One region of the Pseudomonas sp. GCEP-101 genome, then DNA from elsewhere that is predicted to be linked to it. Evidence: riboswitches for the same ligand, from Rfam matches in the RefSeq annotation. Region 1 holds a riboswitch; each other region holds the start of a gene.
The links. A riboswitch is a leader RNA that binds a small molecule or an ion and turns the genes downstream of it on or off. The one in region 1 is predicted to bind cobalamin.
Positions count from the first base shown of each region.

Region 2: it holds a riboswitch for cobalamin, as region 1 does, so the genes downstream of both, N0B71_RS12375 (TonB-dependent receptor domain-containing protein) here and N0B71_RS11750 (CbtB-domain containing protein) in region 1, are expected to answer to the same signal.
Region 3: it holds a riboswitch for cobalamin, as region 1 does, so the genes downstream of both, N0B71_RS15015 (TonB-dependent receptor plug domain-containing protein) here and N0B71_RS11750 (CbtB-domain containing protein) in region 1, are expected to answer to the same signal.
Region 4: it holds a riboswitch for cobalamin, as region 1 does, so the genes downstream of both, cobO (cob(I)yrinic acid a,c-diamide adenosyltransferase) here and N0B71_RS11750 (CbtB-domain containing protein) in region 1, are expected to answer to the same signal.

Region 1 is NZ_CP104011.1:2,573,214-2,580,639, reverse strand. It holds gene N0B71_RS11780 (3-carboxyethylcatechol 2,3-dioxygenase) at 1-439, opposite strand, end outside; gene N0B71_RS11775 (DNA-binding transcriptional regulator) at 820-1,710, shown strand; gene N0B71_RS11770 (ATP-binding response regulator) at 1,831-3,612, shown strand; gene cobM (precorrin-4 C(11)-methyltransferase) at 3,798-4,544, opposite strand; gene N0B71_RS11760 (cobalamin biosynthesis protein) at 4,541-4,957, opposite strand; gene N0B71_RS11755 (CbtA family protein) at 5,034-5,738, opposite strand; gene N0B71_RS11750 (CbtB-domain containing protein) at 5,904-6,092, opposite strand; cobalamin riboswitch at 6,197-6,410, opposite strand; cobalamin riboswitch at 6,482-6,676, shown strand; gene cobW (cobalamin biosynthesis protein CobW) at 6,912-7,426, shown strand, end outside.
Region 2 is NZ_CP104011.1:2,693,660-2,701,085, forward strand. It holds gene N0B71_RS12350 (MFS transporter) at 1-386, opposite strand, end outside; gene N0B71_RS12355 (GNAT family N-acetyltransferase) at 596-1,138, shown strand; gene N0B71_RS12360 (nitroreductase family protein) at 1,135-2,751, shown strand; gene tesB (acyl-CoA thioesterase II) at 2,765-3,634, shown strand; gene N0B71_RS12370 (HAD family hydrolase) at 3,643-4,251, shown strand; gene N0B71_RS12375 (TonB-dependent receptor domain-containing protein) at 4,537-6,393, opposite strand; cobalamin riboswitch at 6,499-6,662, opposite strand; gene dxs (1-deoxy-D-xylulose-5-phosphate synthase) at 6,717-7,426, opposite strand, start outside.
Region 3 is NZ_CP104011.1:3,284,048-3,291,473, forward strand. It holds gene N0B71_RS15005 (cupin domain-containing protein) at 1-203, opposite strand, end outside; gene N0B71_RS15010 (VOC family protein) at 365-793, shown strand; cobalamin riboswitch at 863-1,069, shown strand; gene N0B71_RS15015 (TonB-dependent receptor plug domain-containing protein) at 1,163-3,118, shown strand; gene N0B71_RS15020 ((2Fe-2S) ferredoxin domain-containing protein) at 3,118-3,819, shown strand; gene N0B71_RS15025 (ABC transporter substrate-binding protein) at 3,951-4,829, shown strand; gene ddlA (D-alanine--D-alanine ligase) at 4,923-6,017, shown strand; gene N0B71_RS15035 (aldo/keto reductase) at 6,119-6,943, shown strand; gene N0B71_RS15040 (nuclear transport factor 2 family protein) at 7,032-7,403, shown strand; gene N0B71_RS15045 (hypothetical protein) at 7,400-7,426, shown strand, end outside.
Region 4 is NZ_CP104011.1:3,414,931-3,422,356, forward strand. It holds gene N0B71_RS15650 (ABC transporter permease) at 1-1,136, opposite strand, end outside; gene N0B71_RS15655 (FUSC family protein) at 1,268-3,310, shown strand; cobalamin riboswitch at 3,333-3,557, shown strand; gene cobO (cob(I)yrinic acid a,c-diamide adenosyltransferase) at 3,828-4,439, shown strand; gene N0B71_RS15665 (cobyrinate a,c-diamide synthase) at 4,666-5,958, shown strand; gene bluB (5,6-dimethylbenzimidazole synthase) at 5,955-6,605, shown strand; gene cbiB (adenosylcobinamide-phosphate synthase CbiB) at 6,602-7,426, shown strand, end outside.

The sequences.
Region 1 (7,426 bases):
GACAGAACGGCGGGGCCACCGAGTTGATGATGATCGGGATGACCGGGTAGCGGGTCAGGCTGCCGGTGGTTTCTTCCAGCGTCTGGGTGCACCCGTGGTCGACCTGCAGGCGGTGCGACAGCGCAATGTCGATGTCCTGGTCGAGGACGTAGCGGGTCAGTTGCAGCGCCAGGTCTGAGGGGATCGACAGCGGCCCGGGCAGGGTCTTGTAGTCGGCCACCGACTCCGCCGCCGTGGCGATCACGAAGGGCGGCATCAGGTCGTAGAACAGGCCGTTGTAGTGATCGGGGGCGAAGATGACGATCAGCTCGGGATCGAACGCCTCGACCTCGGCGCGGGCCTGGGCGAGTACCGCGGCCACTTCCGCGTCGATCTCGGGGCCGGGGCTGTTCAGCCCGCGCAGCGGGGTGTGCGACAGGCACTTCAGGTGTATAGCCATGAGAATTCCCTTGCTTCGGAGATATCCGGCCCGCACCTGGGGAGCAGTTCCGGATCGGGCGCTGCCGACGGCTGTGCGTGGCGGCCTGACTCCTGATGGTTGTTGTTCGAATCTGCCGGGGACCGATTCTAGGGTTGGCTTTTCGAAGGCCTCAAAAACTATCTGCACCTGCGTGCACTGCATGCACTTGATTGATTTATAAGGATTTTTATTCATCAAACGCCGCGACAAAAAAGCGCGTAAGCGGCTCTATGGCGAGACTTCTGAAGGATTTTTCCGGTAACCCGGAAGGGAAGACGGGGGTGGACGGATGGGCCTGTGGCGAGGGGAAAAAGCGTGCTTGAATGCCCCCAAGAACAATACGGACAAGCCAGCCCATGCTGCCCAACCGACGAGATACCGAATACAAGAACGTCCGCGGCCTTGCCCGCGGCATGCAGGTGCTCAACACCCTCAATCGCCTCGATGGCGGCGCCACGCCGACGCAACTGGCCGAGCTCACCGGCCTGCACCGGACCACCGTGCGACGCCTGCTGGAGACTCTCCAGGACGAGGGCTACGTGCGCCGCAGCGAGTCCGACGACAGCTTCCGCCTGTGCCTGAAGGTGCGCGAACTCAGCGAGGGTTTCCGCAACGAACAGTGGATATCCGAACTGGCCGCGCCGCTGCTGGCCGACCTGCTGCACGAGGTGGTCTGGCCGACCGATCTGTGCACGCTGGACGTCGACGCCATGGTGGTGCGCGAAACCACCCACCGTTTCAGCCGCCTGTCCTTCCATCGCTCGATGGTCGGGCGCCGCCTGCCCATGCTGCTGACCGCCACCGGGCTGGCCTACCTCGCCTTCTGCCCCGAGACCGAGCGGCGCTGCATCCTCGAACTGCTGGCCAGCCGACGCGACGAGGAGAACACCCTGGCGCGCGAGCCGCTGGCGCTCGACAACCTGCTGCGCAAGACACGCAACCGTGGCTACGGCGAGAACTACATGAACTGGAACAAGGAGGAGCGCATCGCCTCGATCGCCGTCCCGGTCCATGGCCAGGGGCGCGTGCTGGGCTGCATCAACCTGGTCTACGTGGCCAAGGCGATGACCATCGAGCAGGCGGCGGCGCGCTACCTGCCGGCCCTGCGCCGCACCGCCGGGCAGATCGAGCAGGCCATCAGCCTGCCGGGCAACCAGCTCGCGCGGGAATTCGGCCCGGGCGGCGACACGCTGCTGCCGGCCACCGGTGCGGAGCCGGGCAGGCCCTGCGAACCCGGCGTGCCGCGCTGAGCGCAACGGGCCAACGCGGCGCGGGATGACGGGCAAGCGCTGATTCCTGCACAGCGGGCTGGGCGCTGTGGGCGGCAGTTGCTATACAGACAGCGATCACCGCCCACCATGGAAGGCCCGATGAACCTCTGGCAGCGCGACCTCAGCCACTCCCCCTACGCCGATGCGGTACGCGCCGAGCAGTTCGACGTGCTGCGGCGCAACTCGCCGTTCTCCATCATCGCCGCCTATCTGGTGGCCGGACTGACCACCTGGGTGCTCAGCGACGCCCAACCGCTGACAGCGCTGCTCGCCTGGTTCGCCGCGCAGACCCTGCTGGGCGCCCTGCGCCTGTGGCTGCTGCGCCGCTACGACCAGTTGCAGGACGGCGACGCCGTGGCCAGGCGGCGCTGGCTGATCCAGGTGATGCTCACCACCGGCCTGTCCGGGCTGCTCTGGGGCTTGCCCGCCGCCTACTGGGTCACGGTGCTCCCAGCGTCATTGCAGATGTACGTGGTGGTGGTCCTGCTCGGCCTGGGCACCGGCGTGATGAACGCCTACAGCATCGTCCTGCCGCTGTTCTACCTGTTCATCGCGCCAGCGTTCACCCTGCCCTTCGCCAGCCTGCTGGTGCTGTTGCCCGACGCGCTGAGCAAGACCCTCGGCGCGGCGGCGCTGGTCTATGCCGTCACCATCTGCGCCTTCGCCTACCGCTTCCACGCCACCCTGGTGGACTCGTTGCTGCTGCGCTTCGAAAACATCGAGCTGCTGCAGAAACTGAGCATCGAGAAGGAAGCCGCCGAGCGCAGCGACCAGGCCAAGACACGCTTCCTCGCCTCCGCCAGCCATGACCTGCGCCAGCCCACCTACGCCCTGGGCCTGTACCTGGGCGCGCTGCAGAAGCGGCCGCTGGACGACGCCAGCCGCAACCTGGTCGAGCACATATCCCGCGCGCTGGCGGCGCAGGGTTCGCTGTTCGACGCGCTGCTGAACATCTCGCGGCTGGATGCCGGCATCGTCCAGCCCAACCTGCAGGCCTTCTCCCTGGCCGAGCTGCTGGAGCGCATCGCCGAAGACTGCAACGTGCAGGCGGCCGACAAGGGCCTGCGGCTGCGCGTGCGCGCCGGCGCGCCCTTCGTGACCTCCGACCCGGCGCTGCTGGAGCGCATCCTGCGCAACCTGGTGGAAAACGCCCTTCGCTACACCGAGCGCGGCGGCGTGCTGATCGGCTGGCGGCGCCGGGGCCGGCGGGTGCGGGTGGAAGTCTGGGACAGCGGCCCGGGAATTCCCGCCGCCGAGCGGCAGAAGGTGTTCTGGGAATTCCACCAGCTGAACAACCCCGAACGCGACCGCAGCAAGGGCCTCGGCCTCGGGCTGGCCATCGTCCAGCGCACCGCCAGGCTGCTCGACCATCCGCTGGCGTTGCACTCGCGCGAGGGCCGCGGCAGCGTCTTCATGCTCAGCCTGCCCCGCGCCACTGCCCAGCAACCGCGCGCGCCCGAGCCCGCCGTGCCGCGCACCGCGGTGGGCAGCAACAAGCTGATCTACGTGATCGAGGACGACGCGGAAAACCGCGAGGGCCTGCGCCTGCTGTTCCAGAGCTGGGACTACCGCCACCGCATCGTCGCCGACGTCGCCGACCTGCTCGAGGACCTGGCCGCGGCGCGGGAGAAACCCGACCTGATCATCAGCGACTACCGCCTGCGCGACCACCAGACCGGGCTCGACGCCATCGAGCGCCTGCACCGCCACTACGACGACGACTGGATCGCCGCCATGCTGGTCACCGGCGACACCGACCCACGCCTGCTCGCCCAGGCCGCCGCCCACGGCTGGCCGCTGCTGCACAAACCGCTGGCGGCCGAGCAGTTGAAGGCGCTGATCGATGAACAGTTGAGCGAGCTGGAGCCGGAGGAGCGCTGAAACTCCAGAATACTCCGTGCTCGAAAGACCCTCACCCTAACCCTCTCCCAGGGAGAGAGGGGACCGTTCCGTGCAGGAGGGCACCCGGGTATCAGCCGGTACGCATTGCCCCCTCTCCCTCCGGGAGAGGGCTGGGGTGAGGGGGGGCAGCAGCACGGGTTTCACGGGATGAAAACAGGGCCAGACTACCGCCGATACAGATGCGCGTGCCCCACGCTGTACAGCGACGAATCGGCAAAGCCCTCCGCGCCCAGCACCCTGCCCACCAGGATCAGCGCCGTGCGCTTGAAACCCTTGGCCTCGGCCCTGGGCAGGATGTCGCCGAGGGTGCCGGTGACCTGGTCCTGGTCCGGCCAGCTGGCGCGGTGGATCACCGCGACGGGGCAATCGGCGCCGTAGTGCGGCAGCAGCTCGGCGACGATGTTCGACAACTGTCCCACGCCCAGGTGGATGGCCAGGGTCGCGCGGTGCTGCGCCAGCTCGGCCAGCGACTCGCCCTCGGGCATGCGCGTGCGGCTGGCGTAGCGCGTGAGGATCAGTGTCTGGGAAATATCCGGCAGGGTCAGCTCGCACCCCAGGATCGCCGCGCAGGCCGAGGTGGCGGTGACGCCGGGGATGATCTCGTAGGCGATGCCGCGGGCCCGCAGGTGGCGGATCTGCTCGCCGATGGCGCCATACAGCGAAGGGTCGCCGGAATGCACCCGCGCCACGTCCTTGCCCTCGGCGTCAGCCTGCGCCAGCAGCGCGACGATCTCGTCCAGGTTCAGCTCGGCGGTGTTCACCACGCGCTCGGCGCGATGCCCTTCCAGCACGGCCGGCGGCACCAGCGAACCGGCGTAGAGGATCACCGGGCAGCAGCGGATCAGCCGCTGGCCCTTCACCGTGATGAGTTCCGGGTCGCCCGGGCCGGCGCCGATGAAATAGACCGTCATGGCTGCTCCTGTGCGGATTCGACGGGAATGAAGGCCAGCGCGCAGGTGGCCTGCTCGCTGCGCCGCTTGCCCACCAGCAGGCGGGCCGGTGCGCCGGCCTGGGCCTCGGCCTGCAACAGCGCGGCGGCTTCGGCCACGCTGGCCGTGCCGGTGGCGGCGCGTACGCTGTCGGAAGGGTCGCCCAGGCGCGCTTCGCAGGCCGCCAGCTGCTGTGGCGTGAACAGCACCAGCGGCAGGTCAAGGGCCGCCGCCAGGGCGCTGAGCCCCGCTTCGTCGGCCTTCAGCGTGGCGCTGGCCAGGGCAGTGAGCATCGACTCGTCGAGCCCCGCCTCGGCCAGCGTGGCCTGCAGCAACGCGCGCAGTTCATCGAGCGGGCAGCCACGGCGGCAACCGAGGCCGGCAACCAGCGTCATGGTCGCTCTCCTTGAAGATGACAATAAAAACCCCGCAGCGGCCGGGCCGGCTGCGGGGTCGAGCATAGCCCCCGGATCAGGCCTGCGGCGTGAATCGGCGGAACAGCCAGGCGGCGACCAGCCCCAGCGCCACCCAGAACACCGCGTTGGTGACCAGCGAGGCGAGGATGAACTCGTGGGCCAGGCTTTCCGGCGCGAGGCTGGAGTGCACCTCCGGTTGCGGCGCGCCGATCACGTGCGGCACCACCAGCAAGGCCAGGCCAACGCTGCGCAGCGCCCAGTGGCGGCCGAACACCAGCAGAGCGAGGCCGGCGGCGGTGGCAGCGGCAGTGCCGATCCACCAGGTCTGCCGCAGGCTCAGGTCGGCGGCGGCGGTGCCGGGGACTTCCGGAGGCAGGCCGAGGGACGGCGCCAGGGTGAACACCGCAAAGCCGGCCAGGCCCCAGAACAGGCCCTCGGACGTCTTGCCCGGCTCGCGCAGGGTGAACAGGCCGGCCAGCATCAGCGCAAAGCCCACCGCGACCACCAGGTTGCCGCCGGTGGTGGAGAGGATGCGCTGCCAGCCGTCTTCCGGCTCCCAGGCTTGCGAATCATGGTGATGGTCGGCGACGGCACCTTCAGCGTGCTCGTGGCTGTGCTCGGCCATTGCCACCGGTTCGGACTTTTCGTAGGTCTCCGCCTTGAGGATCAGCGGGGACACCCACAGCAGCTGGACCACGGTCAGCACCAGCGCCGCGATCAGACCGGCGAAACCGGCGGTCTGGGCGATACGTTTGATCATTCGCTCTTTCCTTCTTTCTTCTGCGAGCCATCGAATCGAGCGAGCTAGAGCCAGTCAAGGCGGAGGATCGCCGGGGACGCGCAGTGGACTGCTGTCCATGAGCAGTCCACGGCGATTTTCCAGCGCAGCCCGGCCGACGCGCAGCCGATTGAACTCAGAACCGCGTCAGTGGCAGGGGAAGCCCGCACTATGACGGGTATCGTGGGCGGCGTTGTGCACCGCTTCCAGATGCGAGAAGCCGGCGAAATACACCAGCAGCGCACCGAGCAGGCTGGCGCCGATGGCCAGGCTGATGCGCTTGGAAAGGGGGATGGAAGTGCTCGACGCCTGTTGCGCCAGGATGCTGCTGGACATGAACGTTCCCTCTGAAACTTGAGTAGAGAACGCAGAGGTTGAACGCATTCGAACGCGCCGGATCGGTCGCGCCACGGCCTGCGCCCGCCCACCGCGGGTTTGCCAAAAACGAAGGATTCCAGGCCGGTCTCCGGGCTTGCGATGACAGCCGGCTGGCTGGGCGGGTCAGCCTTCCCATGCGCGAGCACAGTGGCTACCGATGACCCTTCATTCGCTTACCGTTGCGGGGGCAGCGCCGGACTGGTCCTTGCGGACGCACCGGCTTCCCGTTTCACCTCGCGCGCGTCGGCGCGAGACACCTGGAACCGCGCTAGCTGACCACGACCGCCCGGCAGCGTCAACCACGGCCGAACCGATCCCCGGCGATTGACCGCCCCGCTCACGCTGCGTAGCCTTCCTCCCTTCGAGGTTCTCCGGCGCTGGCCGGAGCTAAGAGGGAACGTGGAAATCTTCGGATGCGCCACGGCTGCCCCCGCAACTGTGAACAGCCTGTTCTTTCACACGCCACTGCCGACCACGGCGGGAAGGCGAAGGAACACGACAGGGCTGTGAGCCAGGAGACCTGCCTCGTGACTGGTTTTCGATCTGCTGCGCGTCGGCCATGCTGCGTGGGAGGATCGTCGTGGACTGCTCATTGACTACAGTCAACTCCGCGTCCCCGACGACCCTCCGCCTTGCCTGGCTCTAGCTCGCGAGATCCGGAACCGGTTCGTTATGAACAGACAACCGGGCGGGGTGATCCGGTGGCGACCTTCGTTGCGCGGCGAACCCGCGCGCGCGCCCTTCATCCGCCTTCCAACTCCCGCTTGCGAGGCGCGCATGAAAACCCTGGCCAAACTCCCCGTCACCATCGTCACCGGCTTCCTCGGCGCCGGCAAAACCACGCTGCTCCGCCACATGCTGGACAACGCCGAAGGCCGCCGCATCGCGGTGATCGTCAACGAATTCGGCGAGCTGGGTATCGACGGCGACATCCTCAAGCAGTGCTCCATCGGCTGCAGCGAAGAAGAGGCGGTCGGCCGCGTCTTCGAGCTGGCCAACGGCTGCCTGTGCTGCACCGTGCAGGAAGAATTCTTCCCGGTGATGCGCGAGCTGGTGGCACGTCGTGGCGACCTCGACCAGATCCTCATCGAGACCTCGGGCCTGGCCCTGCCCAAGCCGCTGGTGCAGGCCTTCCAGTGGCCGGAAATCCGCAACGCCTGCACCGTCGACGCGGTGATCACCGTGGTCGACAGCCCGGCCGTGGCCGCCGGCACCTTCGCCGCCCACCCCGAGCAGGTGGACCAGCAGCGCCAGCAGGACCCGAACCTGGACCACGAATCGCCGCTGCACGA
Region 2 (7,426 bases), 120 kb from region 1:
GACGCGGCGACCAGCGCGGCGATGCCGAAATACGCGCCGTGGGGCAGGCCGCTGATGAAGCGGAACAGCAGCATCCAGTGGTAGGTCGGCGCCAGGGCGCTGAGGCCGTTGCCCAGGGCGAACAGCGCCATCAGCAGCACCAGCAGGGTGCGCCTGGGCAGGCGTGCGCCGAGCACCGCCAGCAGCGGCGCACCGACCACCACGCCGAGGGCGTAGGCGCTGATCACATGGCCGGCGGTGGGGGCGTCGATGCCCAGCGCCGGGGCGAAGTAGGGCAGCAGGCTCATGGTGGCGAATTCGGTGGTGCCGATGGCAAAGCCGCCGACAGCCAAAGCGAAAAGCACCAGGGCCGTACTGCGGGGCAGTCCGGTGGTGGAGGTGGTCATGGAGGTTCCTTGGTCTTTTTTGAGTGCGCCCGGGCGGCGCGGCTGTCTGCGTGAGCACGGTCAAGGCAGTGACCGACAGCGAAGGTAGGCGAAAAATACCAGATGAAGGCGCTCCTGTGCTGAATCGATTGCGCCTCGTCTGACGGATTGCCTCCTACAGGCCCGTCGCCGGGTATCATGGTGACCTTTGAGGACCTACGAAGATTCCCATGGATTTTCCCAGCCTGACCACCGAGCGCCTGCTGCTGCGGCCGTGGCGCCATGACGACCTGGCGCCCTTCGCCGCGCTCAATGCCGATGCCCGGGTGATGGAGCACTTCCCCGCCTGCCTGAGCCGCGAGGACAGCGACCTGCTGGCCGCGCGCATCCTCCAGCATTTCGACGAGCACGGCTTCGGCCAGTGGGTGGTCGAGCGTCGCGAGGACGGCGCGTTCATCGGCGTGCTCGGGTTGGCCCGCGTGTCCTTCGATGCGCCGTTCACCCCGGCGGTGGAAATCGGCTGGCGCTTCAACGTCGCCTACTGGCGCCAGGGCTATGCGCTGGAGGCCGCCCGCGCGGCGCTGACCTTTGCCTTCGAGCAGTTGCAGCTGGAGGAGGTGGTGGCCTTCACCGTGCCGGCCAACCTGCCGTCCCAGGGGCTGATGCAGCGCCTGGGCATGCAGCGTGACGAGGCCGGCGACTTCGAGCATCCGCGCCTGCCGCAAGGTCATCCGCTGCGCCGCCACGTGCTCTACCGGATCCGCCGGCCATGACGCCGATCGAGGGCGTGCGCGCCTATCACGCGCTGAGCAGCCACCGCCCGGAGCGCTTCGCTCCCGGCCCCGGCCAGCTCGACTGGGCGACCCAGCCGGCTGCCTTTCGCCGTTATGCCGGGGCGCGCTGCATCGAGCTGCTGCACCGGCCGCAGGAGGAATCGCCGGGGTATGACGAGGTGTTCGCCGGCCCGCTCGGTGTGCCCGCGCCGCTGAACCTTGCCAGCGTCTCGCAGCTGCTCTACGACAGCCTGGCGCTGTCGGCCTGGAAAGACGCCGGCGGCAGTCGCTGGGCGCTGCGGGTCAACCCTTCCAGCGGCAACCTGCACCCCACCGAGGCCTACCTGCTGTTGCCCGCCGGGGCTGTGGATAACGCAGCGTTGCTGGCGCACTACAGCGCGGACGAGCACGTGCTGGAGGTGCGCGCCGAGCTGCCCGCGCCGTTGGCCGAACAGCTCCGCGACGCACTGCCCGCCGGCGGCTTCCTGCTGGCGCTGGCCAGCATTCCCTGGCGCGAGGCCTGGAAGTACGGCGAGCGTGCCTACCGTTATTGCAACCACGACGCGGGCCACGCGCTGGCCTGCCTCGGCATCGCCGCGGCGATCCAGGGTTGGGAGGTGCGCCTGCTGCGGGGTGTGGCCGAAGCGCGACTGGATACGCTGGTCGGTCTCGACCGGGAGGGCTTCAGCGAGCACGAGTTTGCCGACGCGCTGCTCTGGATCGGGCCGCCGCAGCCCAATGAATTCCCCTTGCCCGACGCGCTGCTCAAGGGCCTCGCCGAGCTGCCGCTGGCCGGCACGCCCAATCGCCTGTCGCGGGACTATCGCCACTGGCCGGAGCTGGAACGTGTCCACTCGCTGTGCCGCGCGCCCATGTTGCCGGCTCGTGACGGGTCGGCACCGAAAGCCGAGACGGCTGTGGATAACCCCGGCCTGCCGCTGCGCCCGATTCTCCATCGCCGGCGCAGCGCGCAATCCATGGACGGCCGCAGCGGCATTCATGCGGAGTTGCTCTACGCCTGGCTGCGCCGGCTGATGCCGCAGCACTCGCCGGTGCCCTTCGCCTGCACCGGCGAGCCGGCGCGCCTCGATCTGCTGCTGTTCGTCCACCGTGTCCAGGGCCTGGAGCCGGGGCTTTACTGGCTAGGCCGCAGCGGCCGCGAGGCGGGCGGGTTGCGCGAGGACTACCTGTGGCAGCACGTGGCGGACAGCGGCGTGCCGCTCTATCGCCTGCTGGCCGGCGATGCGCGCGGGCTCTCGGCGTTCCTCTCCTGCGGGCAGGACATCGCCAGCGATGGCTGCGTGGCCTTCGCCATGCTCGCCGATCTCGACGCCGCGCTCGGCGAGGGCGCCTGGACCTATCCGCGCCTGTACTGGGAAGCCGGGCAGGTCGGCCAACTGCTCTACCTGGAAGCCGAAGCGGCGGGTCTGTCGGGCACCGGCATCGGCTGCTATTTCGACCCGGCACTGGACGAATTGCTCGGCGGCGGTCCGGACTGCCCGGTCAGCCTCTATCATTTCACCATCGGCCGCGCCGTGTGGGACGAACGCCTCAGCAGCCTTCCCGCCTATCCGTCGCCACGCCGACTCCCACTTCAGCAAGACCGCAATTGAGGAAACAACGCGCATGACCCAGATCCTGGACAACCTGGTGGCTCTGCTGAGCCTGGAACAGATCGAAGAGAACCTGTTCCGCGGCATGAGCCAGGACCTCGGGTTCCGCCAGCTGTACGGCGGGCAGGTGCTCGGCCAGGCGCTGTCGGCGGCCAGCCAGACGGTGGACCCGGAGCGCCACGTGCACTCGATGCACGGCTACTTCCTGCGCCCGGGCGACGCCAGCAAGCCTGTCGTCTACCAGGTCGACCGCGTGCGCGATGGCGGCACCTTCAGCACCCGCCGCGTCACCGCGATCCAGAAGGGCCAGCCGATCTTCGCCCTGAGCACCTCCTTCCAGACCGACGAGGAAGGCTTCGAGCACCAGATCGCCATGCCCGACGTGGTCGGCCCGGAAAACCTGCCCACCGACCTCGAACTGAAGAAGGCCGGCGCGGAGAAATTCCCCGAGCGCATCCGCGACAAGCTGCTCTATCCCAAGCCCATCGAGATTCGCCCGGTCACCCAGAACGACCCCTACGAACCCACCGTCGGCGAGCCGATCAAGTACCTCTGGCTGCGCGCCGACGGCAAGCTGCCGGACATCCCGGCGCTGCACAAGTACATCCTCGCCTACGCCTCGGACTTCGGCTTCCTCACTACCTCGCTGCTGCCCCACGGCCGCTCGGTGTGGCAGAAGGACATGCAGGTCGCCACCATCGACCATTCCGTGTGGTTCCACCGCGACCTGCGCGCGGACGAGTGGCTGCTCTACGCCATCGACAGCCCGTGGGCCGGCAACGGCCGCGGCTTCGTGCGCGGCAGCATCTTCAACCGTGACGGCCAGCTGGTCGCTTCCTCGACCCAGGAAGGCCTGATCCGCCGCCGCGAGGACTGGGCATGACACCCGCCATGAGCCTGGGCGAGATCCGTCATTGGGTGTTCGACATGGACGGCACCCTGACCCTGGCGGTGCACGACTTCCCGGCGATCAAGCGGGCCCTGGGGATCCCCCAGGAGCACGACATCCTCAGCCACCTGGCCGCGCTGCCGGAAGACGAGGCGGCGGCCAAGCATGCCTGGCTGCTGGAGCACGAACGCGAGCTGGCGGTGGCCTCCACCGCCGCGCCGGGCGCCGTGGCGCTGGTGCGCGCGCTGCACGGCGCCGGCTACCGGCTGGGCATCCTCACCCGCAATGCCCATGAGCTGGCGTTGATCACGCTGGCGGCGATTGGCATCGATGATTGCTTCCGCACCGAGGACGTCCTCGGCCGTGGCGAGGCTGATCCCAAGCCCAGCCCGGACGGCCTGCTACGCCTGGCCGCGCGCTGGGACGTGGCGCCGCAGCGGATGCTGATGGTGGGCGATTACCGTTTCGACCTCGAGTGCGCCCGTGCCGCGGGGGCGCACAGCGCGCTGGTGAACCTGGCGGACCATCTGCAGGAGAACCCCTGGCCGGAGCTGACCGACTGGCACGCGCGCGATTGCGCGGAGCTGGGGCGGCTGGCGGGAGTGCTCTGAGGCCGCTGCCGTGCCGTGCGGGTTCGCGAGCAAGCTCGCTCCTACAGTCCGGCACTGGCCGCGCGATTCTTCGTAGGGACGAGCTTGCTCGCGAACGGCTCCGGACGCCGTGTAAGAGCGCCCCATGGGCGCGATCGCGGGCGTGGCCCGCTCCTACACGGGGTGGGCGTTGCGTAGGAGCGGACTTCGTCCGCGATCATCATCTGCTCACGGGACATCGCGGATAAATCCGCTCCTACGCGCGTGCCGGGTTTCGGCGTGCCCGTCGCAGGCCTGGCGTGGGCCTTACAGCTCCGGCGTCCAGGTCACCGCCAGCAGGGCGGTACGGCCGGGCTCGCGGTAGGGGCGGGCTTCGCTGGTACTGTAGTCGGCACTGGTCGGGCGCAGGTAGTCGCCCAGGGTGTAGTCGCGGTCCAGGGCGTTATCCAGCTTCAGGTCGAAGCGGATCTCGTTGCTGGCCAGCCAGCTGGTGCGCAGGTCGAGTACGCCGTAGCCGGACAGCTCGCGGGTATTGGCCGCATCGTCGTAGCGCTGGCTGACCGCGCGCCAGGTGCCGCCGACGCCGAAGGCGCCGAACTGGCGGTCCAGGTCCAGGCTCAGGGTGCGCCGCGCGCGGTAGGGCAGGGTGTGGCCGGTGTCGCGGTCGCGCGGATCGATCAGGCTCAGGCCGAGGGCGGCCTGCCAGCCCAGGACGTCGCGGGCGACGCTGGCCTCGAAGCCGTCGATGCGCGCCTTGTTGATGTTCTCCGGCTGGTTGCGGGTGCTGTCCCAGGCGATCAGGTCGTCGATCTCGGTGCGGTACAGCGAGGCCTCCAGGTGCGTGCCTTCGATGTTCCCGCGCCATTGCAGCTCGTAGGTCTTCGAGGTTTCGGCCTTGAGGTCCGGGTTGCTCGCGCCGGGGTAGTAGAGGTCGCTGAAGGTCGGCGCGCGGAAGCCTTCGCCGTAGCTGGCGATCCAGGTCTGGCTGTCGCCCACCGGCAGGCTGAAGGCGGCGTTCCAGCTGTTCTGGCTGCCATAGGCCTGGTTGTTGTCGTGGCGCAGGCCCAGTTCGGTGCCGAAGCTGTCGCCCTTGAAGCTGTGCTGGGCGAAGAAGGCGCGGTTGCTGCGCTGGTCGTCGGCGAAAGCGGTGCTGCCGTCGACCTTGTCCTCGTACCAGTCGGTGCCCAGGGCCAGCTGGTTGGCGTCGTCCAGTTGCAGGCGGTTGATCCAGCTCGCGGAGTGGCGAGTGGTTTCCAGCAGGCCGTTGTTCCAGCTGTCGGCGGCGCCCACGGCCTTGTTGCGGTCGAAGCTGCGGCCCAGCTCCAGGCGGCTGTTCCACATCGCCGTGAGCTGTCCGTCGAGGTAGGCGCTGTAGCTGCTGACGCGGAATTCGTCGCGGGGTGAGCCCGGTTCGACGTTGTAGGCGTCGTCGTATTCGTTCTTGCCGCGCTGGTCGTTGAGGTTCAGGCCGGCCTTCCAGTCTTCGCTGAAACGGTGGTCCAGGTTCAGGTGCACGGCCTTGTTGCGCTGGGCGTCGTCGTCGCTGTCGGCGCCGACGTTATCGCTGGTGCGGTCCCAGCCCTGGCTTTCGTCGAGGCTGCCACCGAGGTTGTAGCGGGTCTGCTCGTTGCCGCCGGAGAGGCTCAGGCTGCGCTCGAAGGTGCCGTGGCTGCCGGCGGCCAGGCGCACTTCCGGGTGCAGGCCGGCTTCGCCGCGGCGGGTGAAGATCTGGATGACCCCGCCGATGGCGTCGGCGCCGTACAGCGCGGAACGCGGGCCACGGGTCACTTCGACGCGCTCGATGCTGTCGATGCTCAGGTAGTCCAGGCGGGCGATGCCGCTGCTGGCCGAGGCGATGCGCTGGCCGTCCACCAGCACCAGGGTCTGCGCGGTGCTGGCGCCGCGCACGGAGTAGGAGACCACGCCGCCGGAGCTGCCCATCTGCACGCCGGGCACGCGGGCGAGCAGGGCGGGGACGCTGCGCACCTGCAGGCGTTCGATGTCGGCGCGGGTGAACACGCTGTTGGCCGAGGTGGCTTCGGCGCGCGGCTGGGCCTGGCGGGCGGAGGTGATCACCTGGTCGGAGAGCGTGTAGATGTCGCCAGCGGCGAAGGCCATGCCGGGCAGCAGGCTGGTGGCCAGGGCGAGTCGGGTCAGTTTCATGGAGCGTCCTCAAAAGCGGTCGGATGACTTTCGAGGAGGGCGTGGCAAGGGCGGCGGGCCGCACTTGACGGTGCGGCCCTCCGCAACACCTGTCGGGGCGTGTCGAGGGCGGTCTCCGGGCTGCCGACGTCACATCGCCGCCTTCCCGCAATCGTGCAGTGGCTCATGGCGATGCTGCGCTCCGCGAGGGGCGCGTCGGTTACCGTTGCGGGGGCAGCGCAGGTCTCTCACCTGCTTCCCGTTACCTCGAACGAAAACGGGCGCACCTTAGTCGGTGCGCCCGTCACTGGCAATACTCCGGAGGAGGGATGCGCCGATCGGTCTCAGCGCTTGCCCAGCGCCTCCAGCCGTGCCTTCACCGCCGCTTCGATGCCGGCGGCGTCCAGCCCGCACTCGGCGAGCATCTGCGCCGGCTTGGCGTGCTCGACGTAGTAGTCCGGCAGGCCCAGGTGCAGGATCGGCTGCTGGAGGTTCTCGCGGGCGAGGAATTCGCTGACGGCGGCGCCGGCGCCACCCATCACCGCGTTCTCCTCGACGGTCACCAGCAGCTCGTGGCTGGCGGCCAGCTGGCGCACCAGGTCCTCGTCCAGCGGCTTGACGAAGCGCATGTCGGCGACCGTCGCGTCGAACTGCTCGGCGACTTTCAGCGCGTCGGCCAGCTGCACGCCGAACACCAGGAAGGCGACCTTGCCGGCCTTGCCTTCGCGGCGCAGCACGCCCTTGCCGATCTCGACCGGTTCCAGCGCCGCCTCGATGGTGGCGTTGGGGCCGGTGCCGCGCGGGTAGCGCACCGCCGCCGGGCCTTCGAAGTGATGGCCGGTGGTGAGCAGCTTGCGCAGTTCGTTCTCGTCGCTGGGGGTCATCACCAGCATGCCGGGGATGCAGCGCAGGTAGGAGAGGTCGAAGCTGCCGGCGTGGGTCGGGCCGTCTTCGCCCACCAGGCCGGCGCGGTCGATGGCGAACAGCACGTCGAGGTTCTGCACCGCGACGTCATGGATCAGCTGGTCGTAGCCGCGCTGCAGGAAGGTGGAGT
Region 3 (7,426 bases), 710 kb from region 1:
CCGTCGCGGAAGTCGATGCGCAACTCGCCGTCGAGCACGATGAAGGTTTCGTCGGTGTCGGCGTGGCTGTGCCAGACGAAGTCGCCGTGCAGCTTCACGACCTTGAACTGGTAGTCGTTCATCTCGGCGATCACCCGCGGCTGCCAGGTGTCAGTGATGCGGCCGAGCTTGTCCTGCAGGTTGATCGGTTGGCGTTGGGTCACGGTGTGTTGCTCCTTGAAATCGGTCTGCCGACACTACGACCCGTCGGGCGAGCCATCTTGCAGGAACTTGCGCTTGGCTGTCGGTCGCCGCGGCGGGCTGGGCGGGGAAAAGCGCGCGACTATGCTCAGAGCATTGCGCTCGTTGCTGCTCGGAGATCGCCATGTCCACACCTTTTCCCGTTACCCGCCCCAGCGTCATTCCCTGCCTGCGCTACCGCGATGCGCCCCAGGCCATCGACTGGCTGTGCGCCACGTTCGGCTTCCAGCGGCAACTGGTGGTCGCCGATGACCACGGCGGTATCGCCCACGCGCAGTTGGCCCTGGCCGACGGCAGCGGGCTGGTGATGCTCGGCTCGCTGCACGACAACGAATACGGCCGGCTGATGCGCCAGCCCGACGAGATCGGCGGCTGCACCCAGAGCATCTACGTGGTGGTGAAAGACGCCGAAGTCGTGTATCGCGCGGCCGTCGACGCCGGCGCGCAGATCGTCATCGACATCAAGGACGAGGACTACGGCGGCCAGGGCTTCACCTGCCGCGACCCGGAAGGGCACATCTGGAGTTTCGGCACCTACGATCCCTGGCACTGAGGGCGCCCGCGCCGCGCCTGCAACATCCTGCCCAACCCCCGCGCTTGACGCTTTCCGCCAGCCGATGTTCAGATGCCTCCCGTTTCAGGTGCCCCCCGCCGCCGTGCGTGGGGTGAAACGGGAAGCCGGTGCGTCGCCTTCGTGCGATCAGTCCGGCGCTGCCCCCGCAACGGTAAGCGAGCGGAGCATCCACGAGGCCACTGTGCTCAGGCATGGGAAGGCGGATGTTCCACGACCCTCGCAAGCCCGGAGACCGGCCTGGAACCTGTTTGGCAAACCCGCGGTGGGCGGGCGTGAGCCGGTCCCCGGGCGCGCTCGTTCCGGGCCTCGCTGCGCCGCCTGCGAAATCCCGATTTCGAGGCGATCACCTTGCAACACTCTCCCGACCTGAACCGGCGCGCGCTGCGCTGGAGTCCCGTTCTGTTCCTCTGCACGCTCGGCTCGCCGCTCGCGGCGGCGCCACTGGACCTGGCCGACGAAGTCGTCAGCGCGCCATCGGTGGAATCCACCACGGTAGCCGACATGGCCCGCTACGGCAGCCGGCTTGAGGTCATCGACCGCCAGCAGATCGAACGCGCCGGCCCCGGCGCCGACCTCACCCGCGTGCTGCAGATGTATGTGCCCGGCCTGTTCGTCGCGCCGAAGAACGGCCCGTTCGATTACGGCACCTACTCGCTGCTGGGCGGACGCAACGACGACACGCTGATCCTGCTGGACGGTGTGCGCCTGAACAACCGCCTCTACGGCGGCATCTACCTCGATACCCTGCCGACCACCGCGGTGGAGCGCATCGAGGTGCTCAAGGGCGGCCAGGGCTTGCTGTTTGGCACGCAGGCGGTATCCGGGGTGATCAACATCATCACCCGCAGCGCGCGCAGCCGCGTGGCATCCGGGGAAGTGAACCTCGGCCTGGACACTTTCAAGGGCCGCAGCGGAGACGCCCGCGCCGAGCAGATCGTGCAGACCGGCCTGGGCGACCTCGGGCTGATGGCCTACGTCAGCCACAACCGCTCCGACGGCTACCAGCCGTACCGCGACCGCGACATGACCGACACGCTGAGCGACAAGCGCCGCTCCTACGACGTCAACGTGTTCGGCGCCAAGGCCATCCAGGCCATCGGTGAGGCCTCGCGGCTGGAGCTGTTCTACCAGAATGCCGACGCCGCGCTGGATTTCGCCCGGCCCACCGCCAACCGCCACACCCGCAACAACCGCGTGCAGCAGATCGCCACGGCGACCTTCCAGCAGCGCGTCGGCGACGACTTCAGCTGGTTCGCCAAGACCCACCTCAACGACTGGGACACCCGTTACGACCGCGTCTACAACCTGCAGGGCGGCGGCACCCAGGTGCTCAACCACAACGACTACTGGGGCTTCACCGACTGGGGCGCGCAGCTCGAAGGCAAGGCGACGCTGGCGGGCGGCCACGAACTGGTCCTGGGCAATGACAACCAGTGGTACAAGGGCCAGGACGATGTGCTGATCATCGACAACCAGCAGGCCGAGTCCCACGCGCTCTATGCCCAACTGCGGCCGAGCATCGCGGCGCTGCCCGACTGGCACCCGAGCCTGGGGGTGCGCCGCGAGGCGATCGCCGGCGGCGAGGGCGCCACCGTGTGGATGCTCACCTCGCTCTATGACCTCACCCGGCAGCTGAAGCTGCGCGGCCAGTTCGGCACCGCCTTCAAGCTGCCCACCGCCGAGCAGCTGTTCGTCAACGAACCGGGCGAGGAAGTCGGCAACCGCGACCTCAAGCCCGAGCGCAGCCGCAACGCCGAGCTGGGCCTGGACTACACCGGCGAGCTGTTCGACCAGCCGTGGAGCGGCAGCGTCACGCTGTTCCGCCGCGAGATCACCGACCTCATCACCCTCGCCGGCGACCAGTGGGTGAACGGCAACGGCGAGATCACCGTGCGCGGGGCCGAAGCCAGCGGCCAGTGGCAGCTCGGTCGGCGCTGGCAGCTCTGGGCCGACGCCACGCGCAACCTGGTGGACAGCCGCGAGGGCGTGGCGGTGAACAACATCCCGCAGTTCTTCGCCCGCCTGCGCCTGGGCTACGACGACAGCCAGTGGGGGGCGGGGCTTGCCACGCGCTATGTCGGCTCCATCGTCAGCGCCCAGGGGGATGACTACGGCCACTACACGGTGCTCGACGGCGACGCCTACCGCTACCTCGATGCCGCCCGCGCACACCGCCTGAGCCTGCTGCTGGAGAACCTGCTGGACCGCGACTACGCCACCGGCCGCACCAGCAACGGCCTCCGCCAGGTGGACAACCTTGGCCGGCCGCGCACGGCCGAGCTGCGCTACACCTTCAGCTTCTGATGAAGGCCATCCTGTTGGTCGGCCCGCTGGCCGGCGCCCAGGGCGAGCGCCTGCTCCGCGAGGTGTCGACGCGTCTGGCCGATGTCGAGTGCGTCGACACCGGCGACGGTTTCGAAGGGCTGTGGACGCGCCTGCGCGCGGGGTTTGCCGAGCGTCAAGACGTGCTGCTGGTGGACCTCGAACCGAGCGCTGATGGCGCCTACCTCGACTGGCTGTGCGCCGAAGTGGCGGCGCTGCAGGCGCATTATCCGCAGGCGCCGGTGGCGAACGTCACCGCCTCGGCGCTGGGCCGGCGCGGGCTGGAAGCGGCGGCGGTGCTGGCGGCGATCGAGGACCCGGCGCAGCGGCTGGAGTGCCGGGACGTCGGCGCCGTGCCCGCGCAGCCGGACTGGCGGGCGCCGCCGCCGCACCGCCGTCACCTGTTCCTCTGCACCGGGCCGCGCTGCGTGCGCCGCGGTGCGCTGCCACTGTGGAAGACCCTGCGCCGCGAGCTGGTCCGCCTCGATCTGCACGAGAATGCCGAGGGCGCCTTGCTGACCCGCACCGGCTGCCAGTTCCCGTGTAACCGCGGGCCGCTGCTGACGGTGTATCCCGAGCGGGTCTGGTATGGCCTGCGCAGCGACGAGCAGGTGTGCCGGGTGGTGGCCGAGCACCTGCGCGATGGCGTGCCCGTGGCGGAGCTGCGGGTGGACGAGCCATGAGGCGCCTGCTCTTGGTAGGAGCAAGCTCGCTCGCGAACCGCTTGACGCACAGTGGCTCGAAGGTAGGAGCGCGCCATGCGCGCGATCGCGGGCGTGGCCCGCTCCTACAGGGGGCGCTGCTGTTCGCAATCTTGCTTGCCACGACGACGGCCGCCGCACAGGACTACCGCAACTGCGCCCAGACCTGGCAGCTCGATCACCCGCCGCAGCGCATCCTCGCCCTCAACCAGCACGCCGCCGATTTGCTGCTGGAGCTGGGCGCCGGAAAGCGACTGATCGGCGTGGCCTACATCGATGACGACCTGGACGTCAGCGACGGCCATTATCGCGGCGTACCGCTGCTGGCGCGGCTGTATCCCTCGGCCGAAGCGGTGTACGCGCAGCGCCCGGACCTGGTGGTGGCCGGCTTCGCCTCGGCGTTCCGGCTGGGCAACCTGTCCCGCGGGGAACTGGCCGGCCACGGCGTCGCCAGCTACCTGCTGGAGGCCGGATGCGGCGTGTGGCAGGACGATCTGTTCGCGGGCGTCGAGACGGACCTGAGCACCTTGGGCAAGCTGCTCGACGAGCCACAACGGGCGCAGGAACTGATCCGCCGGCAACGCGCCGAACGGGCCGACGCCCGGCGCCTTTCCACCCGCCGGCAGCCGCTGGACGTCTTCTACCTCGACAGCGCCAGCAACGGGCTGGCCAGCCAGGGGCGGCGTGGCGTCGTCACCCAGCTGCTGCAGGCCGCCGGCGCCCGCAACCTGTTCGAGGACGTCGACCTGGGCAGCTTCACCGCCAATACCGAACAACTGCTGGCGCGCGACCCGGACGTCATCCTGCTGGCCGACGCGAGCTGGTCCACGGCCGCGCAGAAGATCCGCACGCTGCGTGCCGACCCGCTGCTCTCGCGCCTGCGCGCGGTGCGCGAGGGTCGCTTCGTGGCCTTGCCCTTCACCCACCTGTTCCCCGGCGTGCACAGCGGCCAGGCCGCCCGCGAATTGGCGCAGGCGTTGAACGGTTTCTGAGGGCGGCGCGGCTCGTCTGTTCGCCGCTCACTGTTCCTACCCAAGCACCGGTGCGCGTGTTAGAAAGCGCCCATCGATCAGGTGGAGGCTGTCATGGGCAAGGTGCGCGTTGGGGTGATTTTCGGTGGGCGTTCGGCGGAGCACGAGGTGTCCCTGCAATCGGCGAAGAACATCGTCGACGCGCTGGACCGCGAGCGTTTCGAACCGGTGCTGATCGGCATCGACAAGGAAGGCCGCTGGCACCTCAACGATGCCTCCGACTACCTGCTCAACCAGGAGAACCCGGCGCTGATCGCCCTCAACCGCTCCAACCGCGAGCTGGCCGTGGTGCCGGGCAAGGCCGAGCAGCAGCTGGTGGAAACCGGCAGCCGCCAGTTGCTCGACCATGTCGATGTGATCTTCCCCATCGTTCACGGCACCCAGGGCGAGGACGGCTGCCTGCAGGGCCTGTTGCGCATGGCCGACATCCCCTTCGTCGGCTCCGACGTGCTGGGCTCGGCCATCTGCATGGACAAGGACGTGAGCAAGCGCCTGCTGCGCGACGCCGGCCTCGCCATCACGCCCTTCCTCACCCTGACCCGCGCCAACGCCGCGCGCACGCCCTTCGCCGAGGCACAGCGCAAGCTCGGCCTGCCGCTGTTCATCAAGCCGGCGAACATGGGCTCCTCGGTGGGTGTGAGCAAGGTCGAGGACGAGGCGCAGTACGACGAAGCGGTTCGCCTGGCGCTGGCCTTCGACGACAAGGTGCTGGTGGAGGCCGCCGTGAAGGGCCGCGAGATCGAGTGCGCGGTACTGGGCAACGAGCAGCCGATCGCCAGCGGCTGCGGCGAGATCGTCGTGGGCAGCGGCTTCTACTCCTACGACAGCAAGTACATCGACGAGGACGCGGCCAAGGTCGTGGTACCCGCCGATATCCCCGTCGAGGCCAGTGAGCGCATCCGCCAGCTCGCCGTGGAGGCCTTCCTCGCCCTGGAGTGTTCGGGGCTGGCGCGGGTCGACGTGTTCCTCACCGACAGCGGCGAGGTGCTGATCAACGAATTGAACTCGCTGCCCGGCTTCACCCGCATCAGCATGTATCCCAAGCTGTGGCAGGCCGCCGGGATGACCTACAGCGAACTGGTCAGCCGCCTGGTCGACCTCGCTCTCGAGCGCCACGCCGCGCGCCGGAACCTGCAGACCAACCGCTGATCGCAAACCCGGCTCCTGCTTCTGCGCTACCCTGAGGGGCCGTTGCCCGGTTTCGGGCGGCTGGCCCCGTGTCCCCCTACACGCGCAACAAGGAGCACGCGATGAACACTGTGGTATTTGCCGACGGCACCGCCGTTCCCGCCATCGGCCAGGGCACCTGGCACATGGGCGAGGATCGCGCCCAGCGCAAGCGCGAGGTCGCTGCCCTGCGCGACGGCATCGAGCGCGGCCTGACGCTGATCGACACCGCCGAGATGTACGCCGAGGGTGGTGCGGAAGAGGTGGTCGGCGAGGCGCTGGCGGGCCTGCGCGACCAGGTCTTCCTGGTCAGCAAGGTGTACCCGCACAACGCCAGCCGGCGCGGCATCCCCGAGGCCTGCGAGCGCAGCCTGCGGCGCCTGGGCACCGACTGCCTGGACCTCTACCTGCTGCACTGGCGCGGCCAGTATCCGCTGGAGGAAACCGTCGAGGCCTTCGAACGCCTGCGTGAGGCGGGCAAGATCAGGCGCTGGGGCGTGTCCAACTTCGACCTCGACGACCTGCACGAACTCGGCGAGCCGGCCTGCGCCGCCAACCAGGTGCTCTACAGCCTGGAGGAACGCGGTATCGAATGGGACCTGCTGCCCTGGTGCCAGGAGCAGCGCATGCCGCTGATGGCCTACTGCCCGGTGGGCCAGGGCGGCAAGCTGCTGCGCCACCCGGTGCTGGCGGAGATCGCCGGCCGCCACGACGCCACCCCGGCGCGCGTGGCCCTGGCCTGGCTGATCCACCAGCCGGGCGTGATCGCCATTCCCAAGGCCGTGGAGCCGCTGCACATCCGCGATAACGCCGCCGCGCTGCACGTGCGCCTGACGCCGGAGGATATTGCAGCTCTCGACGCGGCCTTCCCGCCGCCCACGCGCAAGCGGCCGCTGGCGATGGTCTGACAGCGTGCCCCGGTCGTCGCTCGCCGGGGCGTGGCCGGGGCAGGGTGCTAGCCTTGCCCCATGGTCACCGGCCGGGAGGGCTGCAGCGATGAGCAACTACACGGCGGAGAGCGCCGCCATCAACCGCGTGCTGACGGACTACGTCGAGGGCATGACCTTTGGCGACGAGGCGCGGCTGCGCCTGGCCTTCCACCCGTCCTGCAAGATCATCGGCCACTACCATGGCGCGCTGGAGTGGGCCTCGCTGGACGAGTTCATCGGCGCGATCAAGGCTGAGTCGCCGCCCTCCGAGGGGGCGCCGCCGCCGTGGGAACTGAAGTCGCTGGACATCACCGGCGACAGCGCCGTGGCCAAGGTCACCGACGAATTCCTCGGCATGCACTTCACCGACTACCTGGCCCTGCTGCGCATCGGCAACGGCTGGCAGATCGTCAACAAGCTCTACTACCTGCACGAATGACGCGGAAACGCATCACCCTGCGC
Region 4 (7,426 bases), 840 kb from region 1:
TCCATGAAGAACAGCGCGAACACCGCGTCCAGCAGGATCACCGCGAAGATCGACTGGACCACGCTGGAGGTGGTGTGCTCGCCCACCGACTGCGCGCTGCCGCTGACGCGGAAGCCTTCCAGGCAGCCGATCACGGCGATGATGAAGGCGAACACCGGGGCTTTGACGATGCCCACCAGGAAGTGCTGCACGGCGATGTCGTTCTGCAGCATGTAGAGGAACATGCGCGGCGAGATGTCCAGCGCCAGGGCGCAGACCACGCCGCCGCCGAAGATGCCGGAGATCATCGCCAGGAAGGTCAGCATCGGCAGGGTCAGCAGCAGGGCCAGCACCCGCGGCAGCACCAGCAGCTCCACCGGGTCCAGGCCCAGGGCCTGGATGGCGTCGATTTCCTGGTTGGCCTTCATCGAGCCGATCTGTGCGGTGAAGGCGCTGGCGGTGCGGCCGGCGAGCAGGATCGCGGTCAGCAGCACGCCGAATTCACGGAGGAAGGAAAACCCGACCAGGTCCACCGTGTAGATCGCCGCGCCGAACTTCTGCAGCACCGTGGCGCCGAGGAAGGCCACCACCGCGCCGACCATGAAGGTGAGCAGGGCGACGATGGGCACGGCGTCCAGCCCGGTTTCCTCCATGTGCGCGGCCAGCGAGGTGAGACGCCAACGACGCGGTCGCAGCAGGTTGCGCACGAGGGTCTGCAGGGTCAGGCCGATGAAGCCGAGCAGGCCGACCACATGTTCGCGGAAGGTCAGGGTGGCAATGCCGATGCGCTCCAGCACATCGATCAGGGCGTTGCTCGGCGCCGGCGCCTTTTCGTCCAGCCGGCACTGGGTGATGGCGCTGCCCACCGCGCGCAGCAGCGCCTGGCGTTCGGCGGGCAGGTTGCGGGCGACCTGTTCCAGCTGGCCCATGCGCGCGCTGCCGATGATCTCGGCGAGCAACGCGGCACCGGCGGTGTCCAGCGCGCCGAGGCCGGTAAAGTCGAGGGTCGTGGCGTCTTTGCCCTGTTCGCCTAGGCTGTGCACTTGCCGCTGAAGCTCGGCGAAATGGGTGAGCGTCCAGTCGCCGCTGATCTGCAACGAAGGTTGGGGCGGGGTGGGGTCCAGCCGGATCTGGCCGGCTTGAGCGGTCGCGGTCATCCTGCGAGTCTAGCGAAATTCTCTGCCGACTCCATTGGTCGGGATGGAAATGATGGGGTTACGGGATGTTTCTGGACATTGTTAGCAAGCTAACTAACAATGTCCGCCGGTCATTCAGCGGTGTCGCCGCCATGCCTGCTTTTCCGTTGTTGTCCGAATTCCTTCGCGCGGTATTGCGACCGCGCCTGGTTGATCTGAAGTTCGCCACCAAGTCGGTGCTGGCGGGCGGCATCGCGCTGTACCTGGCGTTTTACTTCGAGCTGAAGCAGCCGGCGTGGGCCTTGATGACCGTCTTCGTGGTCAGCCAGCCGCTGAGCGGCATGGTGCTGGCCAAGAGCGTGTTCCGCCTGCTCGGCACCCTCGCTGGGGCTGGCGTGTCGGTGGCGCTGGTCGCCTGGCTGGGGCAGGCGCCCTTGCCGTTCCTGCTGGCGATGGCGGCATGGCTGGCGTTCTGCACGGCCGGCGCGTCGATGCTGCGCAATTTCGCTTCCTACGGTTTCGTGCTGGCCGGCTATACCGCCGCCGTGGTGGCCTTGCCGGCGTCGGCGGCGCCCTTGACGGTATTCGACCAGGCCGTGGCGCGGTGTTCGGAGATCAGCCTGGGCATCGTCTGCGCCTCCCTGTTCAGCATGCTGCTGTGGCCGCGAAGCACCGAGCAGCAGCTGCTGGAGCAGGCGCGCAAGGTCTGGTCGGCGGCGCTGAAGGCCGCCTCCACGGAAATGCTCGGCAGCGATGAGCGCGGCCCGCTGATCGCCACGCTGGGCAGCATTCTGGAGCTGGATGGCCGCCAGGAGCAGGCCTGGTTCGAAGGCCCGAGCGGGCGCCTGCGGGTGTCGGCGCTGCGTGCGCTGAACGCCGATTTGCTCGGGTTGTTGCGCTCCGCCCGCCGCGCAGCGCGGGAAGGACGGTTGCTCGACGCGCCTGACGCGCCGTCGCTGCTCCCGTGGCGCGAGCAGGTGCGCGACTGCCTGGATGCGGAAGGCCAGCCGGATTTCGCCGGTTGCAAGGCGCGTCTGGCGAGCGCGCTGGAGCGTGCAGAGACCGCCCCGGCGCGCAGTTACCTGCAGCACCTGCTGGCCGTGGTCGAGCGCGCCAGCCAGTCGCGGCGCAGCCTGGAGGCGCTGGTCTACGGCGAAGCGGTGCCGGGCGCGCCGACACCGATCATCTGGCACCGGGACATCGAGCGCGGCGTATTGGCGGGCGTGCGCAGCGCACTGGCCTTCCTCTGCATCGCGGGTTTCTGGGTGGTGACGGCCTGGCCCAGTGGCCTGGGCGCGGCGTCCATCACCGGCGTGGTGCTGAGCCTCTTCGCCAGTCGCGACAATCCAGCCGCCGCCGGCCTGAACTTCCTGCGCGGCATCGTGATATCGATTCCGGTCGCCGCCGTCGCCTTGCTATTGATTCTGCCGCTGTGCGAGGGCTTCGCCGCGCTGTATGGCGTGCTGGGCGTGCCGCTGTTCATCGCTGCGCTGTGCATGACCCGGCCGCCCATCGCGGCGGTGGCCTCGGCGTTCTGCATCTTCTTCGTCAAGAACGTGGGGCCGAGCAACCAGATGGTCTATGACCTCGACCACTTCCTCAATGGCGCACTGGCCACCGTGCTGGGAGTGGGGTTTGCCGTGCTGGTGTTCAGTCTCGTCGAACTGCGGCCGGGCCAGCGCCACTACCGGCGGGTGCTGGGCGCACTGCTGGCCGACCTCGCCTGGCTGACCCGCGGCCCGCTGGCGAAGCTGGAAGGGTGGTTCGATGGCCGCAGCGCGGACCGCCTGTTGCGCCTGATGCGCTACCAGGACAGCCTGCCGGAGGAGCGCCGCGCCCGTTGGCGGGGCGGGTTGTTCGTGCTGGGCATGGCCGATGAGCTGTTGTTCCTGCGCGACAGCCTGAGCCAGGCGCGCGGGCCGTTGCGGCGGGCACGCGAGGCCTACCTGGCGCGCCTGCGGCAACTGCTGCTCGATGGCGGGCCGCGCCGCCATCGCGAACAGGCCCTGGACGAGGTGGAGCAGGTGCTGTTGCACGCGCTGCAGGCCAATCCCTGGCTGGACGAAGGTGCGCGTCGCCAGGCGCGGGCCGCGGTAGGCCAACTGCGTGCCATCTGGGTGCGCTGGTGCCACGAGATGCCGCGCGAGACCTTCTCGCTGCTCGCCGGTATCGGCCTGGCCGAACGGCGCAATTGACCGTGGCCTGCGCCAGCCACTAAGCTGCGCGCCTGCTTCAGGTGCTCTCGGCGCAAGCCGCGAGTGAAACAGGGAAGCCGGTGACGTCGATGCGCAATCGACCATTCCGGCGCTGCCCCCGCAACGGTAAGCGAGCTTCGAACCGCATTCCGCCACTGTGCTCCTGCATGGGAAGGCGCGGTTCCTTGGGAAACGCCAGGCGCTTCCACTCGCAAGCCCGGAGACCGGCCTGCTGCATCGCATGGCATCGCGGGAGGCGCTGCCGACGTCGGCGCATCGCGCCGCGCGTTGCCGTCCTCCGTCTGCCCCGACTGGTCAGTGCCGCGCGGGTGAGAGCGGCGGAGAATCCTTCAGGTGAAATCCCTATTCCCCGGGTCGCCAGCCTTTGCGCTGGGCGGCCACTACCGCGTGGCGCCGTCGTGCGCCGGCGGTGCGTCCCTGCTTTTTCCTCTTCCCGCGCGCTGCCACCTGGCCGGCAGGCCGACGCTCGTGCATTGCCTTTCAGGAGTCCCCTGCCATGACTGAATCCCCGGACAAGGACGAGCGCCATCGTTCGCGCATGCAGCGCAAGAAGGCGGTGATCGACGAGAAGATCGCCCAGGCCCAGGGCGAGCGCGGGGTGTTCCTGGTCAACAGCGGCAACGGCAAGGGCAAGAGCAGCGCGGCCTTCGGCATGGTCGCCCGTGCCCTGGGGCACGGCATGAAGGTGGGCGTGGTGCAGTTCATCAAGGGCGCCGCGACGACCGGGGAGGAAGCGTTCTTCCGCCGCTTCCCCGAGGAAGTCAGCTTCCACGTGATGGGCGAAGGCTTCACCTGGGAAACCCAGGACCGCCAGCGCGACATCGCCAAGGCCCAGGCCGCGTGGGACGTCGCCCGCCAGTTGCTCGGCGATCCGCAGGTCGGCCTGGTGGTGCTGGACGAAGTGAACATCGCGCTCAAGCACGGTTACCTGGAACTGGACACCGTGCTGGCCGATATCGCTGCGCGCCCGCCCATGCAGCACGTGGTCGCCACCGGCCGTGGCGTGCAGCCGGCGATGGTCGAGGCCGCCGACACCGTGACCGAGATGGGCCTGGTGAAACATGCCTTCAAGGCCGGCATCAAGGCGCAGAAAGGGGTGGAGTTCTGATGTACGGGGCTCGCCCTCACCCCAGCTCTCTCCCGAGGGGAGAGGGAGCAGTTGGGTGCGTCCTGCTGCAATGCCATCAGTCGATTGACGACTACGCTGCCGTTGCGCTCCCACAGAACAGTTGCTGGCGAGCACCAATGGATCGCGGCACGCCGAACGGCCCCCTCTCCCCCTGGGAGAGGGCTGGGGTGAGGGTGCTCTTTACTCACCATGGGGAGCGCTCCCGATGACGGCGCGCCAATGCCCCGCACTGCTGATCGCCGCCCCCGCCTCGGGCCAGGGCAAGACCACCGTGACCGCCGCCCTGGCGCGCCTGCACACGCGCCTCGGGCGCACCGTGCGGGTGTTCAAGTGCGGCCCGGATTTTCTCGATCCGATGATCCTCGCCCGCGCCAGTGCCGCGCCGGTCTACCAGCTGGATCTGTGGATGGTCGGCGAGGAAGAGAGCCGTCGCCTGCTCTGGGAAGCGGCCGGCGAGGCCGACCTGATTCTCATCGAAGGGGTGATGGGCCTGTTCGACGGCTCGCCCTCGGCCGCCGACCTGGCGCGGCGTTTCGCCGTGCCGGTGATGGCGGTGATCAATGGCCAGTCCATGGCGCAAACCTTCGGCGCCATGGCCGTCGGCATGGCAACCTACCAGAGCGACCTGCCGTTCTCCGGCGTGCTTGCCAACCGCATCGGCAGCCAGCGTCACCGCGACCTGGTGCGCGACAGCCTGCCGGAGTGGATCCGCTGGTACGGCGCGCTGCCGCGCGATACCGAAGTGGAGCTGCCCAGCCGCCACCTCGGCCTGGTGCAGGCCGACGAGCTGGCCGACCTCGACGCCCGCCTGGACGCCGCCGCCGATGCCCTGGCCGCCAGCGCCAGTACCGAGCTGCCGGCGCCGGTGAGCTTTGCCGCGCCCGCGCCGCGCCGCGCGTCGCCGCGCCTTGATGGCGTGCGTATCGGCGTCGCGCGAGACAATGCTTTCGCCTTCCTCTACCAGGCCAACCTTGATCTGTTGCGCGAGCTGGGCGCCGAGCTGTTGTTCTTCTCGCCGCTGCGTGACGAGGCCTTGCCGGCGGTGGACAGCCTCTACCTGCCCGGTGGCTACCCGGAGCTGCACTTGCCGGCGCTGGCGGAAAACCGCGCCATGGCCCGGGCCATCCACGCGCACCACGCGAGGGGCAAGCCGATCCTCGCCGAGTGCGGCGGCATGCTCTATCTGCTCGACGCGCTGACCGACGTGGCCGGCGAGCGCGCCGCGCTGGTCGGCCTGCTGCCTGGCGAGGCGCGCATGCAGAAACGCCTCGCCGCGTTGGCGTTGCAGGCGGTGAAGCTGCCCGAAGGCACCCTGCGCGGGCACACCTTCCACCATTCGCTGCTGGAGAGCGGCGACGCGCCGCTGGCCCGTGGCGTCTGCCCCAACGGCAAACCGGTGGCCGAAGCGGTGTTCCGCCGCGGCCGGCTCACCGCGTCCTATATCCACTTCTACCTGCCGTCCGACCCGGACGCCGCCGCCGCGCTGCTGAGACCATGACCGAGCACGCCTACAGCCCTGAGGAGCGCGCCGCGCTCTACCGCGCCATCGCCGAGCGCCGCGACATGCGCCACTTCTGTGGCGGCGAGGTGGCGCCCGACCTGCTCGCGCGCCTGCTCGAAGCTGCGCACCAGGCGCCCAGCGTCGGCCTGATGCAGCCGTGGCGCTTCATCCGCGTCACCTCGCGGGCGCTGCGCCAGTCGATCCACGGGCTGGTGGAAGCGGAGCGCGTGCGCACTGCCGAGGCATTGGGCGAACGTTCCGACGAATTCATGCGGCTCAAGGTCGAGGGCGTGCTGGATTGCGCCGAAGTGCTGGTGGCCGCGCTGATGGATGGCCGCGAGGCGCACGTCTTCGGCCGTCGCACGCTGCCGAACATGGACCTGGCCTCGCTGTCCTGCGCCATCCAGAACCTCTGGCTGGCCTCGCGGGCCGAGGGGCTGGGCATGGGCTGGGTGTCGCTGTTCGACCCGGCGGCGCTGGGCGAACTGCTCGGCCTGCCGGCGGGGGCCGAGGCCGTGGCGGTGATCTGCCTCGGCCCGGTCAGCGAGTTCTACCCGGCGCCGATGCTGGCCCTGGAAGGCTGGCGCCAACCTCGCGCGCTCAGCGAGCTGCTGTTCGAGAACCGCTGGGGAGAGCAGCCATGAGCCTGGCCCTGCTGAGCGTCCTTGGCGTGGCGCTGGATGCCCTGCTGGGCGAGCCGAAGCGCTGGCACCCGCTGGTGGCCTTCGGGCGCCTGGCGGATCGGCTGGAGCGGCGGTTCAATCGTTCGCGAGTGGCGGATAGCACCGAAAAGCCCCCTCTCCCTAACCCTGGCTGCGCGCCCCGCTCCGAAGGGGGAGGGGATAGTCGAGCTGTGCCAAATTTCGAGGCTTCCGGCGAGCGCACTGCTGGCCTGCAGCTCCAGACTAACTCCCTCTCCCTTCATGGGGGGGACGCCCAGTCAGAGGGCGGGGGAGAGGGGCCTCCCACCTGCTCCGAAATCTCAGGAAGCGACACCCCCGGCCTCGCCTGGCGCAGCCACGGTGTCACCGCCTGGATCATCGCCGTCATCCCGCTGACCCTGATCGCACTGCTGCTCAGCCTGTTGCCCTGCGTCGGCTGGGTCGTCCAGGCGCTGGCGCTGTACGCCGCGCTGGGCCTGCGCAGCCTGGGCGAACATGCCGAGCCGGTGGCGCTGGCTCTGCGTGCCGGTGACCTCAGCGAAGCCCGGCTGCGCGTGGGGTACATGGTCAGCCGCGAAACCGCCGAACTGGATGACACCGCCGTGGCCCGCGCCGCCACCGAATCGGTGCTGGAGAACGGCAGCGACGCCGTCTACGCCGCGCTGTTCTGGTTCGCCGTGGCGGGCGCGCCGGGCGTGGTGCTCTATCGCCTGAGCAACACCCTCGACGCCATGTGGGGCTACCGCAACGCGCGCTTCGAGCGCTTCGGCTGGGCCGCGGCGAAGATCGACGACGTGCTCAAC